Occultella kanbiaonis: one gene and its partner. The main gene of each other region encodes a partner of the protein of the gene in region 2 in a complex. Links are inferred from orthologs where the notes say so. Each region holds a gene or a part of one and is shown on either strand. Other genes may lie near its edges.

What was found.
Region 1: the proteins of groES (region 2) and groL are in contact, whole or in part, in a cryo-EM structure (PDB 8P4O), measured with the Escherichia coli proteins. The link is inferred for Occultella kanbiaonis from one-to-one orthologs.

What each region holds. Positions count from the first base shown.
Region 1 is NZ_CP046175.1:4,579,452-4,582,718, reverse strand. What follows is about bases 181-3,134. They hold groL (chaperonin GroEL), read left to right. Parts: upstream 181-815; coding sequence 816-2,453; downstream 2,454-3,134. Other genes in these bases: GKS42_RS21075 (hypothetical protein), read left to right, coding at 2,603-3,134; GKS42_RS21085 (phytoene desaturase family protein), read left to right, coding at 181-496. Outside these bases: more of GKS42_RS21085, read left to right, coding at 1-180; more of GKS42_RS21075, read left to right, coding at 3,135-3,267.
Region 2 is NZ_CP046175.1:1,292,913-1,295,921, reverse strand. Bases 86-2,781 are described here. They hold groES (co-chaperone GroES), read right to left. Parts: upstream 1,734-2,781; coding sequence 1,437-1,733; downstream 86-1,436. Other genes in these bases: GKS42_RS05720 (PrsW family intramembrane metalloprotease), read right to left, coding at 1,971-2,781; GKS42_RS05730 (WhiB family transcriptional regulator), read left to right, coding at 1,056-1,349; GKS42_RS05735 (MerR family transcriptional regulator), read right to left, coding at 86-863. Also shown: more of GKS42_RS05735, read right to left, coding at 1-85; more of GKS42_RS05720, read right to left, coding at 2,782-3,009. UniProt on the Escherichia coli protein: Together with the chaperonin GroEL, plays an essential role in assisting protein folding.

The DNA of each region.
Region 1 (3,267 bases), 3.3 Mb from region 2 along the record:
GTACGCCGAGTCCCTCGTGGCCGAGGGCGTGCATGCGGCGACGCCGATGGTGCTGTTCTCGGACCCGAGCGTGGCCGATCCCGGCCGGGTCGTCGCCGGGCGACGACCCGGCTGGGCCTACGCCCACGTGCCGGCGGGCAGCACCGTGGACGTCACGGAGGCCGTCACCGCGCAGATCGAGCGTTTCGCGCCGGGCTTCCGCGATGTCGTCGTCACCTCCCGGTGCGTGCCCGCCGCCGAGATGGCCGAGCACAACCAGAACTACATCGGCGGGGACATCGCGGCCGGCGCGGTCTCCACCTGGGGCATGGCCGCGCGCCCCCGCCTCAGTACGGACCCGTTCGCCGCGGGGATCCCCGGGGTGTACCTGTGCTCGGCGTCGGTGCCGCCGGGGCCGGGGGTGCACGGCATGGGCGGGCACCACGCGGCGCGGCGGGCCCTGGCCCAGCGGTTCGAGGTGCGGGCGCCGTCGTTGGCGCCGAGTTCGACGGTCTGAGCCTCCTGAGCGGTCGACCGGTGCCGTTCGACGGTCGCCGTGACCGGCGTCACCGCCATCCGGGCCGGGGCGCGCCCGGGGCGACCAGGCGCCCGGGTTCACCTGACTGCGAAACCGTGCCTCCGCCGTCGGGCCCTTCTTGCACTCTCCGGGTGAGAGTGCCAATAATGGCGTTAGCACTCTCGCCTTGAGAGTGACAACACCTGGTCAGTGAGATGAGGCGCTGCGCCGGTGCGGGACATGAACGCATCGGGTGGCGTCGTCCGTCGCGGGCATCGCACCGGCCTTACGAACGCCAGTACCGGAGGATCAGACCCGAATGGCAAAGATCATCGCCTTCAACGAGGAGGCCCGCCGCGGGATGGAGCGTGGGCTCAACACCCTCGCCGACACCGTGAAGGTCACGCTCGGCCCGAAGGGACGCAACGTCGTCCTGGAGAAGAAGTGGGGCGCCCCCACGATCACCAACGATGGCGTGTCCATCGCCAAGGAGATCGAGCTCGAGGAGCCCTTCGAGAAGATTGGCGCCGAGCTCGTCAAGGAGGTCGCCAAGAAGACCGACGACGTCGCGGGTGACGGCACCACCACCGCCACCGTGCTCGCCCAGGCGCTCGTGCGCGAGGGCCTGCGCAACGTCGCGGCCGGCGCCAACCCGATCGCCCTCAAGCGCGGCATCGAGAAGGCCGTCGAGGCCGTGACCGCTGCCCTGCTCGACTCCTCCAAGGAGATCGAGACCAAGGAGCAGATCGCCGCCACCGCCGCCATCTCCGCCGGCGACCCCCAGATCGGCGAGCTCATCGCCGAGGCTCTGGACAAGGTCGGCAAGGAGGGCGTCATCACGGTCGAGGAGTCCAACGCCCTCGGCCTGGAGCTCGAGCTCACGGAGGGTATGCGCTTCGACAAGGGCTACCTGTCCGCGTACTTCGTCACCGACCAGGAGCGTCAGGAGGCCGTCCTGGAGGACGCCTACGTGCTGCTCGTCGAGTCGAAGATCTCGAACGTCAAGGAGCTGCTGCCGCTGCTGGAGAAGGTCATCCAGGCCGGCAAGCCGCTGCTGATCATCTCCGAGGACGTCGAGGGCGAGGCCCTGGCGACCCTGGTGCTGAACAAGCTCCGTGGCATCTTCAAGTCCGTCGCCGTCAAGGCCCCGGGCTTCGGCGACCGCCGCAAGGCCATGCTGACCGACATCGCGATCCTCACCGGCGGCCAGGTCGTCAGCGAGACCGTGGGTCTGAAGCTGGACAACGTTGGCCTCGAGGTCCTCGGTACCGCCCGCAAGGTGGTCATCACCAAGGACGAGACCACGATCGTCGAGGGTGCCGGCGAGGCCGACAGCATCGCCGGTCGCGTGTCGCAGATCCGCGCCGAGATCGAGAACTCCGACTCCGACTACGACCGCGAGAAGCTCCAGGAGCGCCTCGCGAAGCTCGCCGGTGGTGTCGCGGTGATCAAGGCCGGGGCCGCCACCGAGGTGGAGCTCAAGGAGCGCAAGCACCGCATCGAGGACGCCGTCCGCAACGCGAAGGCTGCCGTCGAGGAGGGCATCGTCGCCGGTGGTGGCGTGGCCCTCATCCAGGCCGCGAACACCGCGTTCGCCACCCTCGAGCTCGACGGTGACGAGGCCACCGGCGCGAACATCGTTCGCGTGGCCGTGGACGCGCCGCTCAAGCAGATCGCGATCAACGCCGGCCTCGAAGGCGGAGTTGTCGCGGAGAAGGTCCGCAACCTGCCCGACGGTCACGGCCTCAACGCCGCGACCGGCGAGTACGAGGACCTCCTCGCTGCCGGCATCAACGACCCGGTCAAGGTGACCCGTTCCGCTCTGCAGAACGCCGCCTCGATCGCCGGCCTGTTCCTCACCACCGAGGCCATCGTGGCCGACAAGCCGGAGAAGGCCTCTGCGCCCGCCGGCGGCGGTGGCGACGACATGGGCGGCATGGGCGGCATGGGCTTCTGATCCCCTAGGGATCGCAGCCCGGCCCCACGCCGGTCGAACGCATCACCCGAAGGCCCCCGGTCCGATTGGACCGGGGGTCTTCGCCTCGTTTCGGGCGGGAAGGACTGCCCATGGCTGCCACGCCGGGCTGCGCACTAGGTTCGGGTCCCATGGGTGCAGGCAGTCAGGAGCCGGGGTATCAACCCGGCTGGTCGGGGAGTGTGCAGGGGGCATCCTCCGGACGGCAGTCGCAGGCGCCACACCGGACCGGCACGGGGGCGCCGGTCCGGGTGGACCTGAGGCCGACCGCCAAGGGCATCCTGATCCAGGTCGCCGGAACGGTGCTGACGCTCGGGGTCGGGCTCGTCGCCGTGTTCGGCGGGCTCGCCTCGGACCAGGGTGCCGTGCCGATCGTCGTCGGGGCGATCTTCCTGCTCGCCGGGTTGTTGTTGCTGCTGACGATGCCCAGGGTGCTGCGGGCACGCGCACTCGAGATCGGGCCGATGGGTCTGGACTACCAGGACCCGAAGGGTCACCCCTGGGCCGTTCGCTGGGCCGACCTGGCCGCGGTCGAGGTCAAGTACGGACACTCCCGGTCGCGCGGTGGCCCGTTCTCGGACGGGGTCGTGGTGGCGCTGGAACTCTCCCTGCGCCCGGGCACCGAGGCGCAGTACCCGAACCTCGGCCGGTACCGGCGCGGTGAGGTCCACCGACTCCCGCTCGGTCAGCGCGGCGACCTGCTCGGACCGCTGGCGCAGCCGTTGGGTACGTTCGCACCACCGCAGGTGTTCCATGGCGTGACGAACCTCGGCTCGATCCTTGCCGCCCGCCTGAT
Region 2 (3,009 bases):
AGACGTACTCCCCCGAGGCGGTCACGTCGGCGGCGACCTCGCCCGCGCCGTCGGGTTCGCCGAGGAGCACGACCATGCGCATGCCGCGCTGGCACCACCGCGACCGCGTCGGCGACCGACCGGGAGCGCGGACGGACGACCCGGGTGGGCAACCCGCGGTGGCTGAGCTCGCCGGCCAGGACGTGCGCCTCCACGTGCATGGCGGTCTCGGCGAGGATCAGCACGTCGCCGCTCGAGCCGCTCGTCGTGCTTCCGAACTCGCGGACCGCGGCCAGCATTGCCGCGCGCAGCACGAACTCGGGATCGTGTCCGGGCCGGTCGGCGTGGTCGCGTCCGGCCAGGAGTTCGAGGGCCGGCAGAACGAGGGTGCGCCATGCCCCGAGGATGGAGGTACCGAAAACTGCTCTGCGAACCAGGCGCCGCACCCGGCCCTCGTCGGACTCGACGGCGGCGGCAGCAAGTGAGAGCGGGTCGACGATCTCGAGGGTCGGTCCGTCGTCGAGGTCCGAGCCGGGAAGCCGATCCGCCTCCGGCGCGGCCCGGCGCCCCTGCGGGCCGCTCCCGTCCCGCACCCCGAAGGCCGACTCGACCGCGGACAGTCCACCGCGGGTGGCGAGCCGCGCGGCGTCCGCGGGAGCCATTCCTTCCAGGGTCAGCCGCCGCATCGTCTCCAGCCTGCTGATGTCGCTGGCGTTGTACCGCCGGTGACTGCCCGCGGTGTGCCCGGACGGGCCGAGGCCGTAGCGCCGGTCCCAGGTCCGCAGCGTCGGTGCGGCGACGCCCAGGCGCGCTGCGACCGCGGCGACCGTCAGGCGGATCCCGTCGTCGGCACTCGGAGCATCGGTTCGTGAACGGGCCGCCACCACCGGCGCTCCTTCCTCTGGTTCGGCCGGGGATCGACCGCTTCCTCGAGGGTAAGCGGACGGATGGGATCGAACAACTTTTGCCACGCAGGATGAGTCAGTTCTGGAGAGGGCTTGAATAACCTCTGAAGCGGTTGTACGTTGGTTCGCATTGGACATGAACGATCAAACGCTTCAACGGAAGGACACACCGTGGCTGAGTTATCGCGGCTTCCCGGGCCAGTGATGGACCTCTGGGAATGGCAATACGAGGGGGCCTGCCGGGACATCGGAACCGAGCAGTTCTTCCATCCCGAGGGCGAGCGAGGGTCGTCGAGGCGCCGCAGGGATGCGGGCGCCAAGGCCGTCTGCGCCGCCTGCCCTGTGATTCAACGGTGCCGCGAGCACGCCCTGCGGGTGCGCGAACCGTACGGCGTCTGGGGCGGCCTCTCCGAGGACGACCGCGCCGCCATCCTGGCCAGCGAGCACGTGCCCGCCGCGAGTTGACGCGCCGGCGCCTCACCAGAGCGCCCCGACGAACGACGAAGGCTCGGCCCCGATCGGGGCCGAGCCTTCGTGTGCGTCAGGCGCGAGTCACTTCTCGACGACTGCGAGGATGTCGCGCGCGGACAGGATGAGGAACTCCTCGCCCGCGTACTTGACCTCGGTACCGCCGTACTTGCTGTAGATCACCGTGTCGCCAACGGCGACGTCCAGCGGGACGCGGTTGCCGTTGTCGTCGACGCGGCCCGGGCCGATGGCCAGGACCTCGCCCTCCTGGGGCTTCTCCTTGGCGGTGTCCGGGATGACAAGACCGGACGCGGTGGTCTGCTCGGCCTCGAGCGTCTTGACGACGATCCGGTCCTCGAGCGGCTTGATGGAGACCGACACTGCGGACCTCCCCTTCGCGTGAGTGTGTTGAACAGGACAGAGTTTCCCGCAGCCCCTGGCCGAGTCCGCCGTCGCGGGGGTCGGACGCCACCTGAGCCTGCATGGGGAACGCTGCACCTTGCGATGCAGCCTTCGTGTCAAAATCTAGGCGTCGATTAGCACTCGGTCAAGGTGAGTGCTAAGCCGTGAGCGCAATCGCCGAACGATCTCGAGCCGTCCGGACACGTTCGGGCCCGCTCACGCGCCGACCGCGGCCCTGAACTGGGCGCGCGAGCGCCCGACGTCCTCGAGGAGCACGAGCTCGTCCTGGCGGGCGCGGATCCCGGTGTGGCCGGTGTACAGGTCCTGGCGCGCGTACGCGAGTGCGACCGCCGCGCGTTGGAACTCCTTCATGGCCTTGGCGCCGGCCGGGCCACCGCGGGACGCCCAGTCCCGTGCCTGCTTGCGGGCCCGGAGCGAGGAGAGCATGTCCACCTCGTGCGGCGCGATCCACCCGGACGGGACGTAGTCCGAGAGCCGTGAGCGCAGGACCTCGATCTCCTTGCGGCGCAGCCAGAACACGATGAACGCCCAGACCGCCAACGGCAGCCAGTTCACGAACACCACCAGGATGACCAGGGCGCCGATGCCGCCGCCGAGGAAGGTCGCCAGGCCGTTCCAGAGACCGTGCAGGAGCGCGGCGGCCAGGTACCCGAGCGGCATCATCCACAACCAGGCCGCCCGGTTCCTGCTTCGGGAGGCGAGCCCGAGGGCGAGCCCCATGCAGGAGGTGTAGATGAGGTGCCCGAACGGCGAGACCAGTCCCCGGATGATGAACGTCCCGGTGACCGTCTCCTCGTAGACAGCGAAGTACTGGATGTTCTCCACGAACGCGAACGCGGCCGCGATCACGGACGCGTACACGATCCCGTCCACCGGCCCGTTGAACTGGCGCCGACGGAGCAGGAAAATCAGCAGCAGGCCGAGGCCCTTCCAGAACTCCTCCACGACCGGTGCGCCGAGGATCGCGCTCGCCGCGTCGGGCTCGAGTCCGGTGCCGAGCGCGTCCGCGAGCGCCGGGCCGACGACGGAGTTCAGGAGGCTCGACATGAAGACGGCGACCCCACCGCCCCACACGAACGCGACGATGAGCAGCAGCCGCGGCTCGGGTTCCCAGCGGTCCACGAGCAGGACCGCGCTGCCGACGATCAGCAGCGGGATCAGCGCGAGCACGAACGCCTGGAAGGTCGACCCGCCGCCGAACGAGAGCGCGAACAGGGCGACGACGACCAGGAGG